One region of the Kosakonia sp. YIM B13571 genome, then DNA from elsewhere that is predicted to be linked to it. Evidence: riboswitches for the same ligand, from Rfam matches in the RefSeq annotation. Region 1 holds a riboswitch; each other region holds the start of a gene.

Region 1 (4,847 bases):
GTCAGGTAGTGGCGGTTAAAGGCGAATAACAGCGCATTGCCCACTGCCATCAGACAACAAAAGAGGATCAACTTGCGCCTGTCGCCCTGGCTGTCGGATCGCTTTGCCAGCCCAAGGCTGACAACGATCCCGGCAATCGCGTTGACGGTATAAAACAGCCCAACCCAGAACGGCTCGGCGCCCACTTCCCGGCTCAGAAAAAGGCTGAGCGTCGGCGCCTGTAGCGCTCCGGCCACTCCCATCATAAAGGCGACGATCATAAAAGCGATGTAAACACCATTAAGCCGGCGTCCCATCGTCATTAATCCGAGCATGAGCATTTCCTTGTTAAAGCGGGAAAAAGTGAAAGCGAAAAATGCGGCTGCCAGCATAAACGAAAAAAGCCAGCAAAAAACGTTTTGCTGGCGGGTGCATTCGCACTTAACACTCAGTCACACATGATTTCAGCGATTCAGTCTTTCGAGACCGGCGTTGTCACTTCCCACTGCATCAGTTCTTCCAGCATTTTCAGGCGCTGCCGTACGCTCAGGCGGGCGAGCCAGCACGCATCCTGCGTGGCGCGAAAATAGTCCAGATAAAACCGTCGTATGGATGATCTCTGCATATGACCTCCTCGCTTTCATCGCAGAGAAGTATTGGCTTAATATAGGGATAAATAAATTGCTGAGTTTTTGTCAGGAGTTCCTCTTTTATGTCATCTGGCCGCCTGCAACAACAGTTCATCCGTCTGTGGCAATGCTGCGATGGGAAGTCACAAGAAACCACGCTCAACGAGCTGGCGGAGCTGCTTAGCTGTTCGCGCCGCCATATGCGCACCTTGCTTAACACCATGCAGCAGCGTGGCTGGCTGACGTGGGATGCGGAAGCGGGCCGCGGCAAACGTTCACGCCTCACCTTCCTTTATACCGGCCTGGCACTCCAGCAACAGCGCGCCGAAGACCTGCTAGAACAAGATCGCATTGATCAACTGGTGCAACTGGTCGGGGATAAAACAGCCGTGCGCCAGATGCTGGTTTCGCATCTCGGCCGGAGCTTTCGCCAGGGGCGGCATATCCTGCGAGTGCTTTACTACCGTCCGCTGCGCAACCTGCTACCAGGTAGCGCATTGCGCCGTTCCGAAACCCATATGGCGCGGCAAATCTTCAGTGCGCTGACGCGCATAAATGAGGAAAACGGGGAACTGGAAGCGGATATCGCTCACCACTGGAAGCTCATTTCCCCTTTGCACTGGCGTTTTTATTTGCGCCCCGGCATCCACTTTCATCACGGCCGCGAGCTGGAAATGAGCGATGTGATTGCCTCCCTCGAGCGCGCGAACGCCTTGCCGCTCTACTCGCATATCCGCGAAGTGCTTTCGCCAACGCCGTGGACGCTGGATATTCACCTCAGCCAGCCGGATAACTGGTTACCGTGGTTAATGGGTCATGTTCCCTCCATGATTTTGCCGCGCGAGTGGAACTCGATGAGCAACTTTGCCAGCCAGCCGATTGGCACCGGCCCTTATGCCGTAACACGCAATACGAGCAACCAGTTGAAAATCCACGCCTTTGATGACTACTTCGGGTTTCGCGCCTTAATCGATGAAGTTAACGTTTGGGTGCTGCCCGATCTCAACGACGAGCCGACCAATGGCCTGACGCTTGAAGGGCCAACCGACGGCGAAAAAGCGGTGGAAAGCCGCCTTGAAGAAGGCTGTTATTACCTGCTGTTTGATGCACGATCCAGCCGTGGCGCGAACCCGGCGGTCAGAGAGTGGGTCAGCCATGTGCTCTCCCCTACCAATTTGTTGTGGCACGCCAATGAGCAGTATCAGCGCTACTGGTTCCCGGCTTATGGTCTGCTGCCGCGCTGGCACCACGCGCGCCCCGGAGGAGGCGAAAAACCGGCGGGTCTGGAAACGCTGACAATTACGTTCTATCGCGAACACAATGAACACGAGGCGCTTTCACGCACCATGAGCACGCTGCTCGCTGAACACGGCGTGAAGCTCATCGTGCAGGAAGTGGATTACGACGAATGGCACCGGGGCGACGCCGAAAGCGATATCTGGCTCAACAGCGCTAATTTCACACTACCGCTGGATTTCTCGGTGTTCGCGAACCTCTACGAAGTACCGCTGCTACAGCACTGCATTCCGATTGACTGGCAGGCGGATGCAGCAAAATGGCGCAACGGGGAGATGAATCTTGCCGTCTGGTCGCAACAATTGCTCGCCAGCAAAGCCATCGTACCGCTGATCCACCACTGGCTGAGGATTCAGGGACAGCGCACCATGCGTGGACTGCGTATGAACACGCTGGGCTGGTTCGACTTTAAATCCGCCTGGTTTGCGCCACCGGATCCATAAGGCTTTCGCATTTTTTACCAAATCATTACAATAGCGGCGTTCTCAACGGGGTGCTGCGCCATGCGCGTGTGCTGAGAAAATACCCGTCGAACCTGATCCGGATAACGCCGGCGAAGGGATTTGAGGCTACCTCTCAAAATCCTTTGCCACCCATTTTGAGGTGCAAAGTGTTAAAAAAATCACTGCCGTTCCTGCTGCTGATCGCAGCGCCTGTTTTTGCAAAACCCGTACTGACCGTTTACACCTACGACTCTTTTTCTGCCGACTGGGGGCCTGGGCCTGCGGTAAAAAAAGCCTTTGAACGCGACTGCAACTGCGAGCTGAAATTCGTGGCGCTGGAAGATGGCGTTTCGCTGCTTAACCGCCTGCGTATGGAAGGGAAAAACAGCAAAGCCGACGTGGTGCTGGGGCTGGATAACAACCTGCTGGAAGCTGCGACACAAACCAAACTGTTCGCCAAAAGCGGCGTTGCTACCGACGCGGTTAACGTACCTGGGGGCTGGAAGAACGACACCTTTGTGCCTTTCGATTACGGCTGGTTCGCGTTTGTCTATGATAAAAACAAGCTGAAAAACCCGCCGAAAAGCCTGAAGGAACTGGTGGAAAGCGATCAGAAATGGCGCGTTATCTACGAAGATCCGCGCACCAGCACACCGGGCCTCGGCCTGCTGCTGTGGATGCAGAAAGTCTATGGCGACAACGCGCCACAAGCCTGGCAGAAGCTGGCAGCTAAAACGGTCACCGTCACTAAAGGCTGGAGCGAAGCATATGGCCTGTTCCTGAAAGGCGAAAGCGACCTGGTGCTGAGCTACACCACGTCTCCGGCTTATCACCTCATTGAAGAGAAAAAAGATAACTACGCGGCAGCGAATTTCAGCGAAGGTCACTATTTGCAGGTCGAAGTTGCCGCCCGTACCGCAGCCAGCAAACAGCCGGAACTGGCGGAAAAATTCCTGAAATTTATGGTGTCGCCCGCTTTCCAGAACACCATCCCGAGCGGTAACTGGATGTATCCGGTCACCAATGTGACGCTGCCCGCGGGCTTTGACCAACTGGTGAAACCGCAACCCTCGCTGGAATACTCTTCGCAGGAAGTCGCGAACCAGCGCGCAACATGGATCAATGCATGGCAACGCGCCGTCAGCCATTGATTGCTGGCTGGCTGCTGCCCGGCCTCACCGCCGCCACACTGATGGTGGCGGTGGCGCTGGCAGCGTTTCTTGCGCTGTGGCAAAACGCCCCCGTTAGCGGGCTGGCTGATTTTTTACAAGACCGCTACCTGTGGCATGTGGTGCGTTTCTCCTTCTGGCAGGCGTTTCTTTCGGCACTGCTCTCGGTCGTACCGGCGATTTTTCTTGCCCGCGCGCTTTATCGGCGGCGTTTCCCAGGCCGTCTCGCATTACTGCGCCTGTGCGCCATGACCTTGATCCTGCCGGTGTTGGTCGCCGTGTTCGGCATTCTCAGCGTGTATGGCCGCCAGGGCTGGCTGGCAACGCTCTGGCACGCGCTGGGTCTGGAGTGGACGTTCTCGCCGTATGGTTTGCAGGGTATTCTGCTGGCGCATGTCTTTTTTAATTTGCCGATGGCCTCGCGCCTGCTGTTGCAAACGCTGGAGCAGATCCCCGGCGAGCAACGGCAACTGGCCGCGCAACTCGGTATGCGCAGCTGGGCGTTTTTCCGCTTTGTCGAATGGCCGTGGTTACGCCGCCAGATCCCACCAGTTGCCGCGCTGATTTTTATGCTCTGCTTCGCCAGTTTCGCCACCGTGCTGTCGCTGGGCGGCGGGCCGCAGGCCACCACCATTGAACTGGCTATCTACCAGGCGCTCAGCTTCGATTTTGATCCCGCCCGCGCGGCAATGCTGGCGCTGATGCAGATGATCTGCTGTCTCGGTCTGGTGCTGCTGAGCCAGCGCATGAGCAAAGCGATCGCCGTGGGCAGCCATCACATTACAGGCTGGCGTAACCCGGAAGATCGGCGATGGAGCCGGGTGGCGGATATCACGCTGATTGTGCTGGCCTTGTTATTACTGCTGCCGCCGCTGCTGGCGGTGATTATTGATGGCCTTAATCTGAGCCTGGTGAAAGTGCTGGCAGAGCCAGTGTTGTGGCAAGCGGTGTGGACGTCACTGCGCATCGCATTGGGCGCGGGGGTTTTGTGTGTCGTACTGACCATGATGTTGTTGTGGAGCAGCCGGGAATTACGCGCTCGTCAGCAAACCATGGCCGGGCAAGCGTTGGAAATCAGCGGTATGTTGATCCTCGCGATGCCGGGGATCGTGCTGGCGACTGGCTTCTTTCTGCTACTCAATAACAGCATTGGCCTGCCCGCTTCCGCCGATGGTATCGTGATTTTCACTAACGCGCTGATGGCCATTCCTTATGCGCTGAAAGTGCTGGAAAACCCGATGCGTGACCTCACTTCCCGCTACAGCATGCTGTGCCAGTCGCTGGGAATGCAGGGTTTTCAGCGCCTGCGCGTCGTCGAATTACGCGCGCTA
Region 2 (4,847 bases), on a different contig from region 1:
CAGATAGCCCGTACCCGCCAGCCGCCCGTGGTTATACAGCGTCTGCATATTTCGCAGCACCGCTGGCGGGCGGTTGTTGTCGACCATCACGCGATCAACATAATCATGTCCCGGCAGGTAGAGTTGGTCGGCAGGAATGGTCATACAACGGTGTTGCAAAAGGCTGTCGGCGTCTTTGCCAAGTAACTGCACAATATCAGTCATAGCTATGCTCCCGTAAGCTTCGCACAAAGCGAATTGGATTATCCTTACCTGTCTGACGGCAGGCAGAGATAAGCCTGGTTCGCTCACGCCAGATTTTCCACCGCTGGCCATTTTTTCAGCATTATCTGCTGGCACGTTTCGTATACCGGTTTACCACCATTGATGGAAATGATGCACCGGTCCAATGCCGTGCCCCACTTCCAGCGTATCCGCCTGCGCCAGCGCCGCCGTTAACCACTGTTTCGCTTGCGCGACGGTAGATGCCCAATCGTTATGACGCGGGCGCAGCGCCGCCAGCGCGGCGGAGAGCGTGCAGCCTGTGCCGTGGGTGTTTTTCGTTTTTACGCGCGGGGTGGTAAAGCGCAGCGCACCCTGGCGGGTAAACAGCCAGTCCGGGCTTTCGGCGTCATCCAGATGGCCGCCTTTCATCAACACCGCTTCACAACCGAGCGCCAGCAGCGCTTCACCCTGCGCATGCATCTCTTGCTCGCTGCGGGCATGGGGTACATCGAGCAGCGCAGCAGCTTCCGGCAAATTAGGCGTGATAAGTGAAACCTGCGGCAGTAAATGCTGGCGCAGTGCGGCAACCGCCGACGGCGATAACAGCGGGTCGCCGCTTTTGGCGAGCATCACCGTATCCAGCACCACATTGCGCACCTGGTAGCGCCGCAGCCGCTCCGCGACGGCTTCAACAATGTCCGTTTCTGCCAGCATGCCGATTTTGGTGGTGTCGATACGCACGTCACTGAGCACGGAATCAAGCTGCGCGGCGACAAAGTCAGGTTCAATGCGGTACACCGATTGCACGCCACGGGTGTTTTGCGCCACCAGCGCGGTGATCACCGAACAACCATATGCGCCCAGCGCCGAAAAGGTTTTCAGATCTGCCTGAATACCCGCCCCACCGCTGGGGTCGGTACCGGCAATGGTTAACGCGTTGATGCGCTTCATGCTTTGCCTCCCAGCGCATACAGCGCATCCAGAAAAGCGGGAACAAAACTGCCCGGTCCGGTGCTTTTCGCGCAGGCCAGGCTACCGGCTTGCGCCATAAATGCACAGGCCGCGGCGACATTCTCCAGTTTATCGCCCGGCAACGCGCAACTGGCAGCTACCACCGCCGAGAGCGCACAGCCGGTGCCAACCACGCGTGTCATCAGCACATCACCGCCGGTTACCATCAGCACGCGCGACCCGTCGGTGATGTAATCCACTTCGCCGCTTACCGCAACAATCGCCCCGCTTTGTCGCGCCAGCGCCTGCGCGGCTGGCAGTGCCGCACTGGCAGTATCGGTGGTATCAACGCCACGCCCGCCTGCGCTCATGCCGGCCAGCGCGAGGATTTCCGAAGCATTACCCCGAATTGCCACCGGACGCAGCGCCAGCAGTTGCTGGCAGAATTCAGTGCGTAACGTGAGTGCGCCAACGGCGACCGGATCGAGTGTCCAGGGTTTATGCGCGGCATTCGCGCTCTCCACCGCCGATCGCATTGCTGTGGCGCGTTCGCGCGTTAAGGTACCAACATTAATGAGCAAGGCATCGGCGATGGCGCTGAACTGCGGCGCTTCTTCGCTATCAATCACCATCGCGGGTGATGCGCCAAGCGCCAGCAGCACGTTAGCGGTAAAGGTTTGTACGACGTCATTGGTCATACAGTGCACAAGGGGAGAACGACGGCGGAATTGCTGTAACGCATGTGCGATTTGCACACGATCAAGCAGGTCAGGTTGCATGGTTTCGCTCCTGCCCGGCGTGAAGAAGGGATGCCGGGCAGGCATCTGACTTCCCTACGCTGGCATTATCCAGATCAGGTGGTACGGGTATTTCTCAGCCTTCACAAAGAAGGGCACCCCGAGTCATTTAAAAATCAATACGTTGTGGTTAACAGCTTATTAACCGCCACTCAGGATAATGCGCGCGCCGGGTGTTGTAAACCGGCCTTCCTGCAAAAGCGACACATGCGAGCAAGCCCTGTAGCGTAAGGCGTACGGACAACTATTTGAATTCATAACGAACGCCAAACGTCGCTTGCGTACTGCTATAACCGTGACCGCCGAGTTGGTGGCCGACATTGCCCCACAGACTCAGTTGCGTGTTCAACCTGCCGGTCATGCCGATTTTCACTTCGCCGACATTCTCCGCGCCCGCCTGGCTGATGGTTTCACCATCCATACGCGTGGCGAAACGCTGCGTGTTGTGGATCCAGTTGGCTTCGATAAACGGCTGTAACCTGCGCCCGTTGTCATTATCCTCACTGCCGTAGCTGTTCAACCAACTGCGGATCCCGAGCCGCGTTTGTAGCGCGTTACTCCCATCGCCGCTGATGCGCGTACCGTTTGCTTCGCGGTGATCCTCAGCTTTTACTCCCATCCAGATAGCCTGCGCCTGCGGCTGGATGTGCCAGATTGTCCGCGAACCGTTGCTGGCGGAAAACTCCGCGGCTTTCCAGTTCCAGGCGGTTTCAACGGACGCACTGACACCTTTCGCGTGATACGCCTCGGAAGAGAGTTCCTCACCGCTGACTGAATTCGTAAACCAGCTATATTGCGCCCAACTGCCCACATACAGCCCGGTTTTATTCACTTCGTCGGCATACCATGCACCGTATGCGCCTGCCGTGTAGCCGTTTACCCGACCGTAGGCATCGTAACCGCTGATGTCCGAGTGCGTTTTGCTGTGGTTGTTTCCGTATCCGGCCATCACTCCCACGCGCCCGCGTCCCTGGCGGCCGTCGCTCCATTGCACCAGGTCACCGCCCAGCATCACCACATACTGAGTCGACTCGGTTTTCAGTTGCCCGCTGTCGTCATGCGAGCGGTTACGCGATCCCGCCTGATGCATCCACATGCTGCTCTCTGCGGTATCGCCCTGCTGCCCGTTATCGGTCTGGGTTTCGCTAACGCTATCCTGCAAACGGATGGCAAACATGCGGTTGGCTGCCGCCAGGTTTTCCGTGTAGCTTCCCCCTTCCGGTCGGTTAACCGGCTTAGTGGATTGCGGTGGCGTCGGTTGTGATGGCGTCGGGTCAGGATCGGGCTGCTCGGGCTTGGTCGGCGGCTGCTCCGGTTCGCTCGGTGGATCTTCGGGGTCGATCGGCGGGTCAGGCGGCAGGTCTTCTTGCAACTGGTTGCTTAAAAACCAATGTGCATAATCCTGCCCGTTACCGCGCACCAGCATATATTCATACGCGCCCGCAACAATTCGCCCCTGCTGAGTGAATCGCCCGGCTGAGTGTCCGTTAACCTGGATGAGCTGGATCCCGTTCAGCGTTTGCTTGCCCATGCCGCCGACATTGTTAACGCTGACCTTAGTCGTACCGCTGGTATCGCCTTCCACCCGCAGCGTTTCCGTTGCGGCGCTGTCATCCGCCAGAACGGTGTTGAAATTAATCACACCGTTGCTGCCCTGGTAATCCCCCTTCACCACCAGTTGATTACCCGGCGCTTTGCCGCTTGTTGCCGCACCTATCTGAACAGTGCCGGTGTTATTCAGGTTACCGTTAATGGTTAACACATCGCTCACTGCTGCGGCACCGCCCGCGCCTGCAGTCCGGTTCGCCGTTCCGGTTCCGATCGACAGAGTGCCGGCGTTAGTGACATCACCTGCTACCGCGCCGTTGCCAATAAGCACCGCGTCTTTATAGATATTGACGTGCGATGACTCCAGCGTGAACGGATCTTCGGGGGAACCAAACTTCACGCCGCCGGTTCGGATATTCGTCTCACCTTTATAAAGCGCAGCGGCCTGCGAGAGCGTGATGATGCCGAGGCCACCTTTTTCCAGCCCGCCCGAACCGGTCACACTGTTTTGCACGGTCCAGTCATCGTTGGTCACCAGCCGAAGCGTTCCGTCATTGATTATCGACGCGCAACTCAACTGATTTGCCGCATTAACCGTAAGCTGGCTGCCGTCACCAATCTCAACCGTCCCGCCGAAATAGGTATTGTCAGCGGTAAACTGGATGTCGCTGTCGTTCAGCACAACAATCCCGTTATTGGTAAGCGTGTTTTCAAACAGACCGGAAGCACCGTTAAATTTGAGAAAACCGAGGTTATCGATGCCCGCGGTTCCCAGCCCACGAGGAGTATCGAGGGTGACGGATGCCCCCGATGTTATGGTGATATCCGCACTGAGCGCGGTATTGTCACCGTGGATAGCCATCGGCCCACCAATGAAATTCAACGCGCCGCTGCCGGTGAGCGCACCCGCGATATCGCCGCCTTTGGTCACCGTCAGGTTGCCGCCCGCGAGATCTATCAGCGATCCCTGTTGGCTCTCTATCGCGCCGAGGGTTTGCTGGTAGCCATGAATGTCCAGCACCGTTGCAGTGGCCATGTCGACCAACGAGGTGTTACCCAGTGTTTGATCGTTTGCTAATTGCAACTGACCGGCCACAATCCGCGTCACGCCGGTATAGTCGTTATCCCGATTGGATAATGAAACCGCCGTGTCGGTATTAATTTGCAAATCGCCACTTCCGCTGACTTTCGCGCTCAGATCGGCGGCGTTACCGCTGTTGCCTTCTGCGCTCAATGTCAGGGCATCATTGCCCTGCGCCAGCAGTTCAAGCTCAGTCAGCCCGTAATTGATATACATTCCATCCGCGCCGCTACCGCTGGTAAGACGATAGTCATAGTGCCCTTTCG
Region 3 (4,847 bases), on a different contig from region 1:
GTTCCTCAAGCGTCAGGCCGCCAGTATATACACCTTATTCGTCGTCTGCCCGACACATCGCCACCGTATCCTCGATGAGGCGGCGCGCAACCGTACCCGGTGGCGGCAACAGCGGTAAATTGTCATAGCGATACCAGCCCGCATCCAGCAGCTCTTTCGGATCAATGTGGATTTCGCCGCTGTCATATTCCGCCATAAACGCAGTCATCAGCGATTGCGGGAATGGCCACGGTTGCGAAGTGACATAGCGCAAATTCTTCACTTTGATGCCGCTCTCTTCCATCACTTCACGCGCCACCGCCTGTTCAAGGGTTTCGCCCACTTCGACGAACCCGGCGAGCACCGTGTAAATGCCATTGCGATGGCGCGTGTGCTGCGCCAGCAAAATGCTGTCATCACGGCGAATGGCGACAATGATGCAAGGGGCGATTTGCGGGTAATAGCGTTCGCGGCAGTGATCGCACAGCATTGCCCACTCAGTTTTACTTGGGTGCATTGTGTGTCCGCAGTAGCCACAAAACTGGTGTGAACGATAAAATTCCGCCAGTTGTACGCCGCGACCCGCGAGTTGAAACAGCCCCACATCTTGATCGATAAGCAGGCGTACTGATCCCATATCCTGACGACGATTCTGGCGGATCATCCATACCGCTTCGCCCTGCCACTCGCCGATGTGAAGCGCGCTCTGCCCCACAAGATCGAAATTTCCTGCCTTGCCGTGTGGTAATTCTCCACCTGGCAACCATAATTTTTGTTCATGGCTGACGATCCACCAGCCCTGATCGTGTGCTTCAATAATACGTACCATTAGGTGCACTACCTTCGCTTTACAGGCATGTTATTAACATTATTATTACATCGTTTTGATCTTACATATTTGCGGAGCCATTTATGCTAAACCAGTTAGAAAGCCTGACAGAGCGCGTTGGAGGAAGTAACAAACTTGTCGACCATTGGCTGCAAGCGCGTAAGCAACTTCTTGTTTCTTATTACAATCTGGTTGGCATTAAACCTGGCAAAGGGTCCTACATGCAGCTTAACGAAAAAGCGCTGGACGATTTTTGCCACAGCCTGGTGGAATACCTTTCCGCAGGTCACTTCAATATTTATGAACGCATCAGCAACGAATTGGAAGGGAGCAGCCCACTTTTAGCGGCGACGCAGCTTTACCCAATGCTTGAGGCGAATACAGTAGAAATCATGAACTATTACGACTCCAGTCTGGAAAACGCCATCGATGACGATAACTGTCTGGAGTTCCAGCAAGCGCTCTCCGACATCGGTGAAGCGCTGGCCGCCCGCTTTACCCTCGAAGACAAGTTAATCGTGCTGGCCTTTGATAACAACATCAAAGAGAGCGCCAACGACGAAAGCGGTGTCGCGCGACCGGCTTGAGTTCTTAAACATTAACGCGTAATTTAAAAAGCAGTCCCCGTCTTCGGACGGGTTTTTCTTGTCGGAGTGCCTATATTTCCACAACATCATTCGCGATGCGTTGAGGCGGCAAGTTCGTGAATCCCCGGGAGCTTACATCAAGTAAGTGACTGGGGTGAGCGAACGTAGTCAACACAGACACAGTGCGAAAGATGAAGTGTAAAAGGCTGAGACCGTTAATTCGGGATCCGCGGAACCTGATCAGGTTAAAACCTGCGAAGGGAACAAGAGTAATCCATTCACATCAACCACCCTCACGGGCGGTTTGTTGCCATTACTCCATCCGTCGTCTGACAAGCCATATCCTTTACATTCTGGAATGAGCTATGTCTGCAAAACTTACACGCCGTGAACAACGCGCCCAGGCGCAACACTTTATCGACACGCTGGAAGGCACCGCTTTCCCCAACTCGCGCCGCATCTACATTACCGGTTCGCAACCCGATATCCGTATTCCGATGCGCGAAATCCAGCTGAGCCCGACGCTTACCGGCGGCACAAAAGAACACCCGCAGTTTGAAGAGAACGAGGCGGTGCCGGTGTACGACACTTCCGGCCCGTATGGCGATCCCGACATTGCGATTGATGTCCAGCAAGGGCTGGCGAAACTGCGCGCACCATGGATTGACGCCCGCGATGACAGCGAAACGCTGGAACAGCGCAGCTCTGCCTATACCAACGAACGGCTGGCTGATGACGGCCTCGACGAACTGCGTTTTAGCGGTTTACTGACGCCGCGCCGCGCGAAGTCAGGCCACTGCGTCACGCAACTGCACTATGCCCGCAAAAGGATCGTCACGCCGGAGATGGAGTTCATCGCCATTCGCGAAAACATGGGCCGCGAGCGCATTCGCAGCGAAGTGTTGCGCAGGCAGCATCCGGGCGAAGGTTTTGGCGCGCGGCTGCCGGAAAATATCACGCCGGAATTCGTGCGTGATGAAGTCGCCGCCGGACGGGCGATTATCCCGGCCAATATTAACCACCCGGAATCGGAACCAATGATTATTGGCCGCAACTTCCTGGTGAAGGTGAATGCCAATATCGGTAACTCAGCGGTGACTTCCTCCATCGAAGAAGAGGTGGAAAAACTGGTCTGGTCGACGCGCTGGGGTGCGGACACGGTAATGGATTTATCCACCGGGCGTTATATCCACGAAACCCGCGAATGGATCCTGCGTAACAGCCCGGTGCCAATCGGGACGGTGCCGATCTACCAGGCACTGGAGAAGGTTAACGGGATCGCCGAAGATCTCACCTGGGAAGCGTTTCGCGACACGCTACTGGAGCAGGCGGAGCAAGGGGTGGATTACTTCACCATCCACGCCGGTGTACTGCTGCGCTATGTGCCAATGACTGCGCAGCGTCTGACCGGCATTGTCTCGCGCGGCGGCTCGATCATGGCGAAATGGTGCCTCTCCCATCATCAGGAAAACTTCCTCTACACCCACTTTCGCGAGATCTGCGAAATCTGCGCCGCCTATGACGTTTCGCTGTCGCTTGGCGATGGTCTGCGCCCTGGCTCCATTCAGGATGCGAACGACGAAGCCCAGTTTGCCGAGCTGCACACACTCGGCGAGCTGACCAAAATCGCCTGGGAATATGACGTCCAGGTGATGATTGAAGGCCCAGGGCATGTGCCGATGCAGATGATCCGTCGCAACATGACTGAAGAACTGGAGCACTGCCACGAAGCGCCGTTCTATACGTTGGGGCCGCTAACCACCGATATCGCGCCGGGTTATGACCATTTCACCTCCGGCATTGGCGCGGCGATGATTGGCTGGTTTGGTTGCGCCATGCTCTGTTATGTCACGCCGAAAGAGCACCTTGGCCTGCCGAACAAAGAGGACGTCAAACAGGGGCTGATCACCTACAAGATCGCCGCGCACGCCGCCGATCTGGCCAAAGGTCATCCTGGCGCGCAGATCCGCGACAACGCCATGTCGAAAGCGCGTTTTGAATTCCGCTGGGAAGATCAATTCAACCTCGCGCTCGACCCCTTTACCGCACGCGCTTATCACGACGAAACGCTGCCGCAGGAGTCAGGCAAAGTCGCGCACTTCTGTTCCATGTGTGGGCCGAAATTCTGTTCGATGAAAATCTCGCAAGAGGTGCGTGACTACGCGGCAACCCAGGCAATTGAAGTCGGCATGGCGGATAAATCCAGCGACTTCCGCGCGCGCGGCGGTGAGATCTACCTGAAAAAGGAGGAAGCCTGATGTACCAGCCCGATTTCCCGCCGGTACCCTTCCGCCTCGGGCTTTACCCGGTGGTCGATAGCGTCGAATGGATTACCCGTTTACTGGAAGCGGGCGTGCGCACCCTGCAACTGCGCATCAAGGATAAGCGTGACGAAGAGGTTGAAGCAGATGTGGTAGCGGCCATCGCGCTTGGCCGCCGCGTTAACGCACGGCTGTTCATTAACGATTACTGGCAACTGGCGATCAAACACCAGGCTTACGGTGTACATCTTGGTCAGGAAGATCTGGAAACGACCGACTTAAGCGCCATTCGCGCGGCGGGTTTGCGCCTTGGCGTCTCCACGCATGATGATATGGAAATCGACGTAGCGCTGGCGGCGCGCCCCTCTTATATCGCGCTGGGCCATGTCTTTCCCACGCAAACCAAACAGATGCCTTCTGCACCGCAGGGGCTGGAACAACTGGCACGTCACATTGCGCGGCTGAAAGATTATCCAACCGTTGCTATTGGCGGCATTAGCTTTGCGCGTGCGCCGGAGGTATTAGCAACCGGCGTGGGCAGCATTGCGGTGGTCAGCGCCATTACCCAGGCGAATGACTGGCAACAGGCAACTCATCAGTTGCTGCAACTGGCGGGGGTGGGCGATGAATGATCGCGATTTTATGCGCTACAGCCGCCAGATCCTGCTGGAGGAGATCGCGGTTACTGGCCAGCAAAAACTGCTCGCCAGCCGGGTATTAATCATCGGCCTTGGCGGCCTTGGCGCACCGGCGGCGGTCTATCTTGCTGGCGCGGGGATCGGCACACTGGTGTTGGCGGATGATGACGCCGTCCAACTGAGCAACTTGCAGCGCCAGATTTTATTCACCACGGACGATATCAACCAACCGAAAACCCAGGTCACCGCGCAGCGCCTGCACAGGTTAAACCCGGATATCGAGCTGATTACACTCCAACAGCGCTTAAGTGGCGATGCGCTGTACCAGCAAGTTCAGCAAGCCGACGTAGTGCTCGACTGTAGCGACAACATGATGACGCGCCAGGCGATCAACGCCGCCTGCGTGGCGCTGGAGACACCGCTTATCACCGCCAGTGCGGTCGGTTTTGGCGGCCAGTTGATGGTGTTGACACCACCCTGGCAACAGGGCTGCTACCGCTGCCTGTGGCCGGACGACAGCGAGCCAGAACGCAACTGTCGCACCGCCGGAATT

The links. A riboswitch is a leader RNA that binds a small molecule or an ion and turns the genes downstream of it on or off. The one in region 1 is predicted to bind thiamine pyrophosphate.
Region 2: it holds a riboswitch for thiamine pyrophosphate, as region 1 does, so the genes downstream of both, thiM (hydroxyethylthiazole kinase) here and thiB (thiamine ABC transporter substrate binding subunit) in region 1, are expected to answer to the same signal.
Region 3: it holds a riboswitch for thiamine pyrophosphate, as region 1 does, so the genes downstream of both, thiC (phosphomethylpyrimidine synthase ThiC) here and thiB (thiamine ABC transporter substrate binding subunit) in region 1, are expected to answer to the same signal.

What each region holds. Positions count from the first base shown of each region.
Region 1 covers NZ_JBHZPL010000005.1:181,425-186,271, reverse strand. The annotation lists gene ACFX4O_RS14830 (sugar efflux transporter) at 1-314, opposite strand, end outside; gene sgrT (glucose uptake inhibitor SgrT) at 452-604, opposite strand; gene sgrR (HTH-type transcriptional regulator SgrR) at 692-2,347, shown strand; TPP riboswitch at 2,384-2,484, shown strand; gene thiB (thiamine ABC transporter substrate binding subunit) at 2,515-3,498, shown strand; gene thiP (thiamine/thiamine pyrophosphate ABC transporter permease ThiP) at 3,474-4,847, shown strand, end outside.
Region 2 covers NZ_JBHZPL010000003.1:111,251-116,097, reverse strand. The annotation lists gene fbaB (class I fructose-bisphosphate aldolase) at 1-204, opposite strand, end outside; gene thiD (bifunctional hydroxymethylpyrimidine kinase/phosphomethylpyrimidine kinase) at 355-1,155, opposite strand; gene thiM (hydroxyethylthiazole kinase) at 1,152-1,934, opposite strand; TPP riboswitch at 1,969-2,065, opposite strand; gene ACFX4O_RS08950 (autotransporter outer membrane beta-barrel domain-containing protein) at 2,197-4,847, opposite strand, start outside.
Region 3 covers NZ_JBHZPL010000019.1:6,994-11,840, forward strand. The annotation lists gene nudC (NAD(+) diphosphatase) at 35-808, opposite strand; gene rsd (sigma D regulator) at 892-1,395, shown strand; TPP riboswitch at 1,510-1,675, shown strand; gene thiC (phosphomethylpyrimidine synthase ThiC) at 1,761-3,653, shown strand; gene thiE (thiamine phosphate synthase) at 3,653-4,288, shown strand; gene ACFX4O_RS23725 (HesA/MoeB/ThiF family protein) at 4,281-4,847, shown strand, end outside.